DNA from 2 places in the Neorhizobium sp. T25_27 genome. Region 1 is predicted to be linked to the other one. Evidence: riboswitches for the same ligand, from Rfam matches in the RefSeq annotation. Region 1 holds a riboswitch; the other holds the start of a gene.
What was found. Region 1 has a riboswitch for thiamine pyrophosphate ahead of thiC (phosphomethylpyrimidine synthase ThiC). Riboswitches for the same ligand answer to the same signal wherever they lie in the genome.
Positions count from the first base shown of each region.

Region 2: another riboswitch for thiamine pyrophosphate. It lies ahead of C5J24_RS02395 (ABC transporter permease); the one in region 1 lies ahead of thiC (phosphomethylpyrimidine synthase ThiC).

Region 1 is NZ_PVBJ01000021.1:13,168-20,862, forward strand. It holds gene C5J24_RS30730 (glycoside hydrolase family 2 protein) at 1-273, opposite strand, end outside; gene C5J24_RS30735 (DUF1839 family protein) at 270-1,253, opposite strand; gene C5J24_RS30740 (amino acid--[acyl-carrier-protein] ligase) at 1,258-2,169, opposite strand; gene C5J24_RS30745 (acyl-CoA dehydrogenase family protein) at 2,219-3,400, opposite strand; gene C5J24_RS30750 (acyl carrier protein) at 3,402-3,653, opposite strand; TPP riboswitch at 3,832-3,964, shown strand; gene thiC (phosphomethylpyrimidine synthase ThiC) at 4,064-5,875, shown strand; gene C5J24_RS30765 (lysine-2,3-aminomutase-like protein) at 6,609-7,655, opposite strand; gene epmA (EF-P lysine aminoacylase EpmA) at 7,652-7,695, opposite strand, start outside.
Region 2 is NZ_PVBJ01000001.1:448,069-455,763, forward strand. It holds gene C5J24_RS02375 (CocE/NonD family hydrolase) at 1-1,025, shown strand, start outside; gene C5J24_RS02380 (ABC transporter ATP-binding protein) at 1,015-2,040, shown strand; gene C5J24_RS02385 (PotD/PotF family extracellular solute-binding protein) at 2,062-3,111, shown strand; gene C5J24_RS02390 (ABC transporter permease subunit) at 3,108-4,796, shown strand; TPP riboswitch at 4,864-4,967, shown strand; gene C5J24_RS02395 (ABC transporter permease) at 5,103-5,885, shown strand; gene C5J24_RS02400 (ABC transporter substrate-binding protein) at 5,882-6,826, shown strand; gene C5J24_RS02405 (hypothetical protein) at 6,883-7,695, shown strand, end outside.

The sequences.
Region 1 (7,695 bases):
GGCAAACCGCAGGATCGCCGGTCCGGGCGCTTCACCGGCCAGCAGGCAGCGATACCAGGCATCCCTGCCGATCAGCGGCTCGGGATTGTGGCGGTCGAAGCGGCCTGCAGCCTCCAGGGCGGCGGCGACCGTGCCGGGTACCATGGCCGGGAGGAATTCCAGGTCCGGAGGAAGATCGGACGGCAGGGAGCAGGCGCCGGGCTCCGTCAATGCCAAGGACCAGCCCTCGGCAAGAGGGCTGGTCCTTGATCCGATCGGGATAAGAAGGCTCACGCGGCCTCGCGGGCGTGGCTCAGCGTCGACGCCAGGTCCCCCATCAGCAGGTCCCAGGCGTCGGCGGCCGGATCGAGCGCTGTTGCCAGCGGTTCGAACTTCTTGCGGGTCAGGGCGCGGGCAAGCTGGAACTGGGTGGATTTTGCCACTTCCGAAATCCTCAGCGCCTGCCGTTCAGGCTGGGCGAACGCCTTGTGGTTCAGCCAGGCGAGATGGCTCGCCAGCAGCTCGAAATTGGCGCCGATCTGCCGGAGCGTGTTGAACGCGTATTTGTGAAAGAAGCCGAAATCCCTCTCGGCGATCCGCTCCACCTGCGCCGGGAAGACTTTGCCGAACGCACGGATGGGATTGTCCTCCGGCCGCCGGGGAAAATGATGCCTGAGCAGCTTCCAGGCGGTTTCGCGAATTTCCCTCGCATCCGGATAGGCGGCGGGGAACTTGGCGAATTCGGTATAGGGCAGGAAGGGCAGCGCCGTCGGGCCGGCGTTCAACTGGAACAGGCCATCGAAATCCTCGCCGGAAAGGGTGAAGAAGCCGCCATTGTGGAAATAGTCGAGCTCGCGGCGTTCGAGGTCCAGCCGGTTGATCGCGACCGTCGTCTTGCCGTGTTCCTGGCGATAGGCGACGCCGCGCGTATCGGGCAGATAAAAGCTGTCGAGTTCGAGCAGCGTCAGCCGGCCGCGGCGGATCTGCTCCGTAACATGCCATTCCGGCCGGTCGAAGATCGCCAGTTCGGTTACGCGAATACCGAACAGGGTCTCGAGGTCTTCGAGCGGCACCTTGAAGAAGGTGAACTGGTCGCCCTCGAAATCCTGGGTCAGGGTGAAACCGAGCATGGCTTCCGGCGGCAGGCCCTGCGCCGAAAGCACCTCTATCCACAGATCGACGTAACAATTCGTCTCCGGCCACATGCGCTCGGCCGAATGCAGCGCATGCGTCCTGTAGTTTGCCGGATCGAGCGCCGGAAATACCGCCGTCATTGGATCAGCCCCAGAGCGTGGCGCGGACGGAGCCCGGCCACTCTTTTACGTCCAGACCATGGGTGTGGAAGAGCGCAAGCGCGATGCGTTCAAGGCCGAAACCAACGCAGGCCGTGTGAGCGACGCTGCCGTCCTCCAGGTTGAGGCCCCATTTCAGGCCGAAACTGTCCTGATGATAGTTGAAGCTCATGCAGGCGGTCGGCTTGGCGACGGAGGTGATCGGGATCAGGAGCTCGAACTTCAGGTTCTGGTCGCGCTGGTTGTTGACCAGCATCTTGCCGGCGCGGCCGAAGAACGGGTCGTTGGCGATGTCAATCTCCACCTCGAGGCCGAGCGACTTCATCATCTCGACGCCGCGATCCATCCACAGCTGTCGGAAGTCGGTGACGTGGCTCTCCGTGCCCATGCAGACATATTCGCGCATGCGGAAAAGCTGCTGGCGGGCCGGATCCTTGGAGGGCTCATGGCGGAAGCAGTAGCTCTGCAGGTCGAACAGAGCGCCGCCGGCGGGCAGGCTGCCGCGCCGCGCAACGGTCGGATAGAGCGGATAGCAGGCCGCGGGCGTCAGCACGATGTCGGTCGCTTCCTGGCCCTTGGTCCAGTCCTCCTCGCCGACTTCCATGCATTTCAGCAGGCTCATATGGTCGAGTTCGTTGCCGCAGAACGAATGCACCGTGCCGGCGAGCTGCGGGAAGCTCTTCATATAGCCGCTGGTCTCGAAGAAGGCGCGGTTCATGCCCGGCGGGAAGCGCATCGCCTCGGCACCGTCGCCCCCGCCGACCTGGTCGATCAATCGTTCGAAGGCGGCGATGACGTCTTCGAACTGGCCGCTGCGGCCATACAATCCGTCGACGCCCGTCTCGATCAGCAGGCCTGCATCGAACAGGCGGTCGAGAAATGAAACTTGCATGTCCATGGCTTTACCTCATTCTTTTCAATGGTTTACATATGAAATGATCGGGGCGTCAGCCGAGCAGGCTGGTGTCCGGTTTCTGAACGAGCAGCATGGTCGACGTATTGCCGAGGATGCGGTCGTTGGAAATCATCAGCTGGGCGGAATGCGCGTCGCGCAGATGCCGGCCGAGACTGTAGGGCGTGCCGTTCTTGTAGCCCATGATGCCGCAGATGATCATCGCCTGGTTGATGATGGTCAGGATCGTCTCGGAGGAAGCCAGCTTGACGTTGTTCATGGCGATCGAAAACGCCATGGACGACAGCTGGTCGTGATCCGCCTTGGCATCCGCGTAGATCCTGAGGCCGGAGAGGATACCGGCCTTGAGAAGCTGCAGCAGGTTCGAGGCTTCGGCGAGCCTCAGCGCGCCGGGCGGCTGGGTGCCGCCGGCCTTGCGGGCGGCGGCGCGCACGAAGGCCTGGGCGCGCAGTACCGCATCGGCGGCGATCCCGTACCAGACCGCGCTCCAGAGGAGATGCGAGGTGGCGAGCATCGATTGCGCCGCGATTTCGGCGAACGGCTTTGGAAAGATCTGGACGGACGGCGCCTCGCCCCTGAAGAGGAAGCCGTCGGAGCAAGTGCCGCGCATGCCGAGCGTATCCCAGTCGACGGTCTTCTGCAGGGTATACTGGCCTTGCTTGAAGACGGTCATGACCTGGTCGGTCGGTGCGGCCTTCTCGTTGGAGCGGGAGGTGACCATGATCACATCGGCGTAGGTGCCGTAGGAAATCACCGTCGCATCCTTGGTCAGGCGGCAGATGTCGCCCTCGACCTCGATCGCGCAGATGGAGTTGCGCATATTGCCGCCGATGCCGCCCTCGGTCGTCGCGGAAGCGACGAGAAGCTGGCGGCCGGCAAGCTCGCGCATGAAGTCCCTATGCCATTCGCTGTCGCCACCATGCTCCACGAGGCTCGAAACCTTAATCTGGTGCATGGCGAAAACCATGGCGCTCGCGGCGCAGGCCTGTCCCAGGATGGAGCAGACCTCGGCGATCTCGGCGATCGAAGCGCTCTCGCCGCCGAACGCGGCCGGGATCTGGATGCCGATCAGGCGCTCGGCTTTCATGGCATCGACCGCTTCGCGGGGGAAGCGGCCGTCATGATCGACGCGGTCGGCAAATTCGGCCGCTACGGTTGCCACGCGGTGAGCGCGGGCGCTCAGGCTCATGTCGGCGGCAAAGGCGGGGAGGCTCATCTCAAGCGGCCTCGCGCGCTTTCAGGATATGCGAAACCGTCTGCTCGATCGCAGCTATGCTGGCGAAGGACTTGCGGTTCAAAAGGCTGTCGGGAAACTCGATGTCGAAGGCCTCTTCCAGGCCGAGCATCAGTTGTACGGATGCAAATGAGGAGAGGCCGGCCGCATAAAGATCGGCGCCGTCTTCCAGCTCGGTCACCGCGACCGGAAGGCCGCCTACACGTGTGAGCAATTCGCGAATGGTCTCGTTCATCTCGACATCTCCGGATCGTTCAAATCTGCGTTCATCGCTGGGGACGTTACTACGCAGGAAAGCATAAGATTCCGGCAATAAACGTCGTGAAGTTAGGGCTGCGGGATTCCGTAAAATCCGATCGATCGCCATCGGCATGGCCCGGCTTGACATCAACGGCCCGCGGGTTTCTGATGGCGCCATTCACCAGGGGGGTCCCGCCAAGGGGCTGAGATACTGCTGGTCGGAACGGCTTTGGCCGGCCGAGGCGCAGTGACCCGTTGAACCTGATCCAGTTCATACTGGCGTAGGGACGGTGCGGGCGCTGCGGCAGCGAGGGCGGGAAACCGTCCTTCGCATTCCGGGGTGTTTTTCCATCATTCCAACACTGGAACTGGGTCTCCAAACGTCAAACCTTGGAGCCTTGAACCATGAATATCGCAACCACCAAGCTCACCCCGGTCGTCACCACCGGCCCGCTTCCCGCTTCCACGAAGGTCCTGAAAGCAGGAACGATCCACCCGGACGCCCGCGTGCCGATGCGCCAGATCGCATTGCATCCGACCTCCGGCGAACCGCCGGTCACCGTCTACGATTCCTCCGGTCCCTATACCGTCGAAGGCGCCGCGATCAGCATCGATGCCGGCCTGCCTCGCCTGCGCGAAAGCTGGATTGCCGCCCGCGGCGACGTCGAAACCTATGAGGGCCGCATCGTCAGGCCGGAGGACAACGGCTTCGTGTCCGGGAGCCATCTGACGCCGGAATTCCCGGTCCGCAACCAGCCCTTCAAGGCGAAAACGGGCCGGGCCGTCACCCAGCTCGCCTATGCGCGGGCCGGCATCATCACGCCGGAGATGGAATTCGTCGCCATCCGCGAGAACCTCGGCCGGCAGGCGGCCGGGGAACCGCTCATCCGCGACGGCGAAAGTTTCGGCGCCCATGTGCCGGACTTCGTGACCCCGGAATTCGTTCGGCGCGAAGTCGCCGAAGGCAGGGCGATCATTCCCGCCAATATCAACCATCCCGAATCCGAACTGATGATCATCGGCCGCAACTTCCTGGTGAAGATTAATGCCAATATCGGCAATTCGGCCGTCACCTCGTCGATGGCCGAGGAAGTCGAGAAGATGGTCTGGGCGATCCGCTGGGGCGCCGATACGGTCATGGACCTGTCGACCGGCCGCAACATCCACAATATCCGCGACTGGATCATCCGCAATTCGCCGGTGCCGATTGGCACCGTGCCGCTCTACCAGGCGCTCGAAAAGGTGAACGGCGTTGCCGAAGACCTGACCTGGGAGGTCTATCGCGACACGCTGATCGAGCAGGCGGAGCAGGGTGTCGACTACTTCACCATCCATGCGGGCGTGCGGCTCGCCTATATCCCGCTCACCGTCAACCGCGTCACCGGCATCGTTTCCCGCGGCGGCTCGATCATGGCCAAGTGGTGTCTGCACCACCACAAGGAAAGTTTCCTCTACGAACATTTCGAGGAAATCTGCGACATCGCCCGGGCCTACGACGTGTCGTTCTCGCTCGGCGACGGTCTTCGCCCGGGTTCGATCGCCGATGCCAATGACGCGGCGCAGTTCGCGGAACTGGAGACCCTCGGGGAGCTGACGAAGATCGCCTGGGCGAAGGATTGCCAGGTGATGATCGAAGGCCCCGGCCATGTGCCGATGCACAAGATCAAGGCCAACATGGACAAGCAGCTCGCGGTCTGCGGCGAGGCGCCGTTCTACACGCTCGGGCCGCTGACCACCGATATCGCGCCGGGCTACGACCACATCACGTCGGGCATCGGGGCGGCGATGATCGGCTGGTTCGGCACCGCCATGCTCTGCTACGTGACGCCCAAGGAACATCTCGGCCTGCCGGACCGCAACGACGTCAAGGTGGGCGTCATCACCTACAAGATCGCCGCACATGCCGCCGATCTCGCCAAAGGCCATCCGGCGGCGCAGGTGCGCGACGACGCGCTGTCGCGCGCCCGCTTCGAATTCCGCTGGGAGGACCAGTTCAACCTGTCGCTCGATCCGGAAACGGCCCGCTCGATGCATGACGAGACCTTGCCGAAGGAGGCGCACAAGGTGGCGCATTTCTGCTCCATGTGCGGCCCGAAATTCTGCTCGATGCGGATTTCCCACGACATCCGCGCCGAAGCGCAGAAGGAGGGCCTGGAAGCCATGGCTGCGAAATATCGCGACGGTGGCGATCTTTATATGCCGGTCGAGAAGGAGTGAGCTGATCCTATACCCTTCGATGTGGAGGCCAGTTCATTCGCCGCTGCCGTCCTGCCAGCCAATCTTCCCCCAGGGCGACCTCATATGAATGTATGGGACGGCGCGTGGAGCCCCTCCCCCTTGTGGGGAGGGGTTGGGGAGGGGACTTTATCCAGCATCAAAACCCCTCCCGCCTGCCGGCCACCCTCCCCACAAGGGGGAGGGTTAAGAATGCCGCACCGCCTCACATTCCATATGCGATCGCCCTGCCCTGGTGGGAGATGCCCGACGACAGAGGGGGCTCATACGGCGCGCCCTATTTTTCTCGCTTTTGATTTCCCCACCCCTCGCTACCATGCCTACAATCCTCCCGCTTCCGTCGCCGGAGTGTTTCGCGAGACGTTCGCGGGCAGGCGGAGGCCGGCGCTTTCATCGGAACCGTAACGTGCGGGGATGGTGGAAGAGGTGAAAGCCATGGGAGATGAAGTCTCCCTATCAAGCCTCCCCCGGACAGCCATGTCCGGTTCGGTTGAGCCGTGCAAGTGGCAGGCCTGTCCCGAAAGGATGGGCGCGAACAAAGCCACGCAGCGAGGCGAGATGATCACCTGTAGGGGCCGGAAGCCCCGAAAAGACGCCGAAGGCCACGCGAATGCGGAGCCACCATTAAAAATCAATCGAGGTTCCGCATTCGTGTGGGCTCTCCAATTCCAGGCCAAGCCACGGGCGCATTTCGCCGCGTGAACAAGAACCCGTGTCATTTCGGAGGATACGCATGCTCCCCGCCGCGGAAATCGCTGACGGAATAACAGCCGCCTTCGCCGCGCACGGCGCTTTCGCCGATCACCGCCTTGCCGTGGCCGCCGGGGATATCCAGGACATAGGTCGGCTGGCAGAGGCCGGAGATGGTGCCCCGCAGCGCCGAGACGATCTTCTGGCCTTCGGCGATATCCAGCCGGAAGTGGCTGGTGCCGGGTGCGAGATCCGGATGATGAAGGTAATAGGGCTTGATCCGGGTCTCGACGAAAGCCTTCATCAGGTCGCCAATCACCGCCGGTTCGTCGTTGACGCCGCGCAGGAGCACCGTCTGGCTCACCATCGGAAAACCGGCATCGACCAGGCGGGCGCAGGCGGTCCGGGCGGCGGCGGTCATTTCGCGCGGATGGTTGGCGTGCAGCGCGATATAGATCACCTTGCCGCTTTCCTTCAGTGCCGCGATCATTGCCGCGTCGATGCGGTCCGGCTCGACGACCGGCACCCGCGTGTGGAAGCGGACGATCTTTACATGAGGAATCTCGGCAAGGCCGCGCATGATGGCAGCAAGCCGTCTTGGCGAAAGGACCAACGGGTCGCCGCCGGTGAGGATGACTTCCCAAATCTCCGGATGCTCACGAATATAGGCGAGCGCTGCCGACAGCTCCTCGGGCGAAAGCGTTCCGTCGCCTTGCGGCCCGACCATCTCGCGGCGGAAGCAGAAGCGGCAATAGACCGGGCAGATATGCACGGCCTTCAGCAGCACCCGGTCCGGATAGCGGTGAACGATGCCCTTGACCGGGCTGTGCGCCTGATCGCCGATCGGGTCGGCACGCTCTTCCGGAGTCGTCAGCAATTCGTTCGGATCTGGCACGAACTGCCGGGCGATCGGATCGTTTTGATCGGTTCTGTCGATGAGCGAAACCACGGTTGGCGTCAGCGCGATCGCGTAGCGGTCTGCGATGGCTCGGACGCCGTCGAGCTTTTGGGGCTCGATCAGGCCGGCGGCCGCGAGATCTTCCGGGGTTTTCAATGAACGGACTGCGGTCACGAAAACACCTCCGCGACCGGCGCCCACATGACCTGTTCGA
Region 2 (7,695 bases), on a different contig from region 1:
CCTCCCGGTCCGACATATCGCATCTCGCCAAATGGATGGCGGACGAGAGTGACTATTGGGACGCGGTCTCGCCCGGCGTGCTGCTGGCTGACGATCCGCTGGACATACCGGTTCTTCATACAGGGGGCTGGGCCGATTTCCTGCTTCAGGGAACCTGGGCCGCCGATGCAGCCTTTCGGCGGAAACATCCGGAGAGTTCACATCTGGTGATCGGCCCTTGGGCGCATGCGCCGTGGAACCGGTCATGCGGTGCCACCGACATGGGGCAGGAGGCGGAATTCTCGGTCGATCGCGCCCAACTGGCCTTCTTCGATTTCTATCTCAAGGGGCTTGGCGAACGACCGCAGCCGGTTAGGCTCTTCGACATGGGGCGGCGCCGTTGGGGCGATTTCGCAGATCGTCCCGTCAGCTCCGAAGCCGAATTTTTCCTCTCATCCTCAGGCCTTGGCGCGGCCATGGTCAGCGATGGCAGGCTGTCGAGGGGGAGCGGTGCTGAGGCCCGCGATACATTCGTCCACGATCCCACGCGCCCGACAGCGCTTGTCGGCGGTCATCTCGGGACGCCGGCCGGTTTTGCCGACCGCAGCGGCCACGACAACCGCGCCGACGTTGCCGTCTACACAAGCGCGCCCTTCGATGCGGCGAGGTCCTATATCGGCGAAGCCTGTGCCGAGATCGAGGTCGAGACGCAGTCCGAAGGTTTCGATCTCTGCGCGACATTGTCGCTCGTTGCTCCATCTGGGGAGGCGAGGGTGCTCAGTACCGCTTATGCTCGCCTCAACAGCGGCCGGCGTGTTTTGGCACGCATCAGCCTTCGCCCGATCTGCATCACCGTCCTGGAAGGTTTCGCGTTACGGCTTTCGCTGCAGGGCGCCGGCGCGCCGGTCTTCGAAGTTCATCCCGGCGACGGGCCTTTCGCGTCCGTGCCCGAAATGGCGCGGCGACCGATCGCCATTTCCATCTGCCATGGCGGGACGACGCGTTCCCGCCTGATCATGCCCGAGGCTCTCGACCATGTCGCATAAGCACTACCTGACGCTCGACAACATCACGGCCACCTACGGCGATTCCGTCGCTGTCAGCGGCCTCACGATCGAGGTCGCCAAGGGCGAGCTCCTGTCGCTGCTCGGGCCCTCCGGCTGCGGCAAGACAACGACGCTCCGGATGATCGCCGGTTTCGTGCAGCCGTCGGAAGGGCGCGTCATCCTCAACGGCGAGGACATCAGCAAGCGGCCCGTCCATACCCGCAACATCGGCGTCGTCTTCCAGTCCTACGCGCTGTTCCCGCACCTGACGGCGCTCGACAATGTCGGATTCGGCCTGCGCATGCGCCATGTCGGCAAGGCGGAATGCCGCGCCCGGGCCGCTGCCGCCCTCGATACGGTCGGGCTCGGCGCCTATTACGACCGGTATCCTGGCCAGCTTTCCGGCGGCCAGCAGCAGCGCGTAGCGCTTGCCCGCGCGCTGGTGATCGAGCCGGACGTGTTGCTCCTTGACGAGCCGCTTTCCAATCTCGATGCCCATCTGCGCGCCGACATGCGCACCGAAATCCGCACGCTGCAGCAGCGGCTCGGCATCACCACGGTGTTCGTCACCCACGACCAGCAGGAAGCGCTCGCCATGTCGGATCGCGTCGCGGTGATGAACAAGGGGTTGCTCGCCGAAATCGGCACGCCGGTCGGGCTCTGCGACCGGCCGCATTCGCCGTTCACCGCCTCCTTCCTCGGCGCCCGCACGGTGATCGAGGGGAGGACCGAGAACGGCCTGTTCACGGCGCTGGGGCTCACCTGCGAGGGCGCACCTTCCGGCGCTACCCGCCTCGTTCTGCGTGCGTCGCGGCTCAGGCTCTCGGACGGGCCGGGGCCGCTCAATGTCGCCGGCACGCTCGTCAATGCAGCCTTCCTCGGCGACACCTACGAAGCCGATATCCAATCCGCATGCGGCATGATCCGCCTGATCGTGCCTTCGGATATGCCGCCTCCGCCCCTCGGGACACCGTGCAGCATCCAGACCCAGCCGGGTGGCGCCACATTCATCTGACCGAAAAAGGGGAACCAAGACATGAACGTCTCGCGTCGTACATTCAACAAGCTCATCGCCGGTGCCGGTCTCGCCGCACCGTTCCACATCATCCGTTCCGCCTCCGCCCAGGAGCCCAAGAAGGGCGACGAACTGGTCGTCGGCATCTGGGGCGGCGCGCAGGAAAAGATCGTCAGGGAACATGTCGAGAAGCCGCTCGTCGAGAAATACGGCTGCAAGGTCAGCTACGTTCTTGGCGGCACCGGCGACCGCCGTGCCCGCGCCTATGCCGAGCGCGGTCGCCCGAGCTTCGACGTCCTCTACCTGAACATCTTCGAAAGCCGCCAGGCCGTGAAGGACGGCGTGACCCAGGCGCCGACGCCGGCCGTCAAGAACTTCGAGGCGCTCTATCCGAGTGCGCGAAAGGGCGGTTACGGCGTCGCCTTCAACCCCTGCACGATCGTCTACGACAAGACCAAGGCGTCGAAGCCGATCACCTCCTGGAAGGACATGTGGAACCCGGAATGGAAGGGCCGCATCGCCTGGCCGGATGGTCTGGGTGCCGAAGGCATTTCCGCGCTGATGATGGCCGCCCGCGTCTGGGGCGGAGACGAGAAGAACGCCGACATCGGCTTCGAAAAGGTCAAGGAACTGAAGCCGTTCGCAGCGATCCAGGGCAGCCAGGCCCAGCTCTTCGAAATGTTCGACCAGAAACTCGCCGATCTTTCGGTCGAGTTCGGCAGCTTCACCCAGTCTTATGTCGAAACGCGCAATCCCAATATAGCGATCGCCAAGCCGGTCGAGGGGCAGGCGCTTTCGATGAACGTTGCCTGCATCACCGAAGGCACGAAGAACCAGAAGCTCGCCGAGGAATGGATCAACCTGCACCTCTCCGAACCCTGCATGCTCGCCTATGCGCGCCAGATCTACTATTCACCGACCGTCAGCAACATTACGGTCCCGGACGACATCAAGTCGAAGCTCGTGCTCGGCGATGCCGATGTCGCAAAGCTCGTCGATTTCGATTGGGACGTGATCAATGCCAGCCGCGCCAAATGGCAGGCGAAATACGATCGGGAGATCGCGGGATGAACCGTTGGATCGGGCCGGCGCTTGCAGCGCCGGTCACCCTTTGGCTGCTTCTGTCCTTCGCGGCGCCGATGTTCGTGGTACTCGTGCTCTCCCTGCACGAGTATCCCGATCCTTTCGGCCCGCTGTTCATAACGCCGTCGATCGCGCAGTTCCGGGATATCGTCTCGGACGGCTTCTATTTCGGCGTCGTCTCCGAAACCATCCTGCTCGGCCTCGGCGTGACCGTCATCACCGCGCTTCTCGGTTATCCGCTCGCTCACTGGCTGGCGCGCATGCCGGTAAAATACCGCGCAGCCGCGTTTGCGGTCATCCTCATTCCGCTGCTGACCAATGTCGTGGTGCGCTCGCTCGGCATCATCCTCCTGCTGGCACCCGAAGGGCTGATCAATTCGGTCACCGGGCTGATCGGCATTCCGCCGGCCAGATACATGCTGTTCACCCATGGTGCTGTCGCGGTGGCGCTGGCGCAGGTCTTTTTGCCGTTCATGGTGCTGGCGCTCTACGACAACCTGCAGGGCACTTCGCCGCGGGTGCATGAAGCGGCCCAGAGCCTCGGCGCCTCTCCGGCGGTCCGGTTCCTCACCGTCGACCTGCCGCTTTCGCTGCCCGGCCTGCGCTCCGGCACTGTGATCGTTTTCCTGATGGCGACCACGGCTTACGTTTCCGCCTCCCTGCTCGGCGGAAAGAAGGTCTGGACCACCGGCATGCTGGTGCTGCAGGAAGCGATCAAGAACCTCAATGCGCCGCTTGCCGCGGCGCTTGCGATCATCATGACCGTCACCGGTCTCGCGTTTGCGGCGCTCTGCGCCTATTCGCTCAACCGCCTGATGCCGTGGCTGAAGGGCAAGCCCAGCAATCCCTGGAGCATACCGCGCTGGCTGGTGCCGATCATCAACATCCTCGGGCCGATCGTCTCGAAACTGCTGCTCGCCATCTCGCTGCTGCTCCTGCTGCTGCCGCTGGTGCTGGTCTGCATCCAGAGTTTCAACGACGTGCCGCAGGCGACCGCCTCCGGCTTCCGCGGCTTCACGCTGAAATGGTACGAGGCGGTGTTTTTCGCCGGAACGTATGCGGATGCCTTCTGGGTGTCGGTGCAGCTTGCCGTCACCTCGATGCTGGTGGCGCTTTCGCTTTCGCTGCCGGCGGCCTTCGCGCTCGCCCGTTATCCGTTCAAGGGTCGCTCCGCGCTCCTGGCTTTCTGGCTGCTGCCGATGTCGCTGCCCCACGTGGCGATCGGGGTCGGAATGCTGCGGCTCTTGCAGATCTACCTGATCATTCCGCCCTTCCTCGGCCTCGTGGCGATCCATGTGATCGTCATCCTGCCGTTTGCGATCACGCTTCTGACCACCTCGGTGATGGGGCTCGACCGGGCGCAGGAGGAGGCGGCGGCGAGCCTCGGGGCAAGCCCGGTGCGGCGGTTTTTTCTGATCATCATGCCGGGCCTGGCGCCGGGGCTGTTTGCGGCCGGCATCGTCGGCTTCCTGCTGAGCTTCGGCGAGGTGACGGTGACGAGCTTCCTCACCACCGCCCGGCTGACGACGCTGCCGGTCCGCATCTACGCGGAATCGACCTTCAGCCTGGAGCCGACCGCGCATGCCATCTCGGCCGTCCTGATCCTCTTCACCGTCATCGCGCTGGCCCTGCTGGGCAGGGTGGTTCGCCTAGACCGACTCTACGCACGGTGAGTTGGAAACGATAGCGGGCGGACCGTCCGGTCCGCTTGACAGACATAGCGAAAACCGACAGTTATCGTGTTCTTCCGAGGGGGGCATCTTGACGATGCTGAGATGGCGGTGAGCCGGACCCTTGAACCTGATCCGGGTCATGCCGGCGTAGGAACGGAAATAGGCGTCATTCGACGATACTTTCTCTTCTCCGCTTCACCTGGATCTCCGTAATTGACTGATCTGGAGATCGACCGATGATATCCATTCTTCCCGTGGTTCCGCAAGGATATCCGGTCCTGGCGTGCAGGTTCGGCGCGTAGCATCATGCGTGCGTCCCATGCGGTCATCGGCCTCGTCCTGCTTGTCGCCCTCTGGCAAGCGGGCGTCTGGCTGTTTGCTCCGCCCCGCTACATCCTGCCGTCTCCGATTGCCGTCGCTTCCGCCTTCGGGCGGCAGCCGGGTTTCCTGCTGCAGAACGGCCTCGTCACGCTGACGGAAATCGCGCTGGGCCTCGCGATCGGCGCAGGCCTCGGCATCGCCACGGCATTCGGGGTCGCCGCGTTGCCGCGGCTTGGCCGTCTCGTCTGGCCGATGGTACTGATTCTACAGTCCTTTCCCGTCTTCGTCCTGGCGCCGATCCTGGTTTTGTGGCTCGGTTTCGGCCTCGCCTCGAAAGTGGCGATGACGACGATCATCATCTTCTTTCCGGTCGCGTCGGCCTTTGCCGACGGTCTTCGCCGCACCGATCAGGAAATCCTCGACGCCGTTTCGCTGGAGGGGGCAGGTCACTGGCAGACGCTGGTGTCGATGCGTGTGCCGCTGGCGATCCCGAGCCTCGTCTCGGGCCTCAGGGTCGCGGCACCGCTGGCGCCACTCGGGGCCGTGGTCGGGGAGTGGGTCGGGGCGTCCGGCGGGCTCGGCTTCGTGATGGTCCAGGCCAATGCCCGCATGCAGACCGACACCGTGTTCGCGGCGATGACCATACTGGCAATCCTTACCCTCATTCTAAGGCTTCTCATCGACCGGCTGACCGCCGGACTCGCCCCGTGGGCCAGCGAAGCTGACCCTTCATCTTCATCCGCATCAGGGAGTTCCGTCCGATCATGATCCGTATCCTCACCGCGTCCTTCATCGCGCTGGCCAGCCTTGCCACCCCGATTTCTGCGCAGGCCGCCGACAAGCTCAGCGTGCTGCTCGAATGGTTCGTCAATCCGGACCATGCGCCGATGGTCATCGCCCAGCAGCGCGGGCTGTTTGCCGATGCCAAGCTCGATGTCGAGCTCATCCCGCCGTCAGACGCCTCCGCAGTGCCGCGGCTGGTTTCGGCCGGCCAGGCGGATATCGGCATCCACTACCAGCCCAATCTCTATCTCGACCATGAGGCAGGCCTGCCGCTCGTGCGTTTCGGCACGCTGGTCGAGACGCCCTTGAACACCGTCACTGTGCTGGCGGACGGTCCGATCAAGAGCCTCAAGGATCTGAAGGGCAAGAAGGTCGGCTTTTCCGTCACCGGTTTCGAGGATGCGATGCTGAAGCGCATGCTAGCCTCCGAAGGGCTTTCGAACGCTGACGTGGAACTGATCAACGTCAATTTTTCGCTCTCACCGTCGCTGATCGGCGGCAAGGTGGATGCGACGCTCGGCGGTTTCCGCAATTTCGAGCTGACCCAGATGAAGCTGGAAGGCCATGCGGGGCGCGCGTTTTTCCCCGAGGAGCACGGTGTTCCGACCTATGACGAGCTGATCTTCGTCACCCGCCGCGATTCTGCCGCCGACAACCGGCTGCCGCGTTTCCTGCACGCCGTCGAACAGGCCTCGATCTTCATCACCAACCATCCGCAGGAAGCCTGGCAGCTTTTCGTCAAGGCCTATCCCAACCTCGACGACGAACTGAACCGCACCGCGTTCTTCGACACGCTGCCGCGCTTTGCCAAGCGTCCGGCCGCACTCGACCAAGGCCGCTACCAGCGCTTCGCCACCTTCATGCAGGAAATGGGACTGATCAAGACCGTGCCGCCGATCGGGGACCTCGCAGTCGAAATCAAGTAGGCCAAGCTGCTGATATTGTTTGATTTGAACGCCGGGGTTCGCGTAACGTGATTTCCATGCCAGATAGGCATCGCACGTTACGTACCCTCGGAGTTTGCTTGACCATCGGACTTGCCCATGCGGAACTGATCGCGGTTCTGTCCGCCGTCACCGGCGACGAGCCGCGCGTGATGACGGTTCGCTCCGGCGATGCGCTGCCATCCGGGCCCTTCGAGCTTGGGCACAGGAGCCTGCAGGCCGGGCTTCGCGAATGGGTGGGGGACCAGACCGGCCATCCGCTCGGTTATCTCGAACAGCTCTATACCTTCGCCGATCGCGACCGGACCCATGAGGATGCCGAGGGGCGGACGATCTCGATCAGCTATCTCGGCCTGGTCCGCGAGCAGGCCGCACCCGGTGCCGGAAAACCCGGCTGGCACGGCTGGTACGAATATTTCCCCTGGGAAGATCATCGCGGGGGGAGGCCGGAAATCCTGGCCGCCATCACCGGCCGCCTGCAGGATTGGGTTGCGGCGGAAACTGCCAGGCGCGAACACCGCCGGCGCCGCGTCGATTTTGCCTTCGGCCTCGACGGCGCCGCATGGAACGAGGATCTCGGCCTGCAGCGTTACGAGTTGATGTACGAGGCCGGACTGGTGACCGAGGCAGGTTGTCCGCCGGCCAAAAGTTTCGGTCGCTCGATGTTTGCCGATCACCGCCGTATCCTGGCGACCGGGATCGCGCGGCTGCGCGCCAAGATCAAATACCGCCCGGTGGTCTTCGAACTGATGCCGGAGAGTTTTACGCTGTCGCAATTGCAGCGCACTGTCGAGGCGCTGGCTGGCTTGACGCTGCACAAGCCGAATTTCCGCCGGCTGATCGACCAGCAG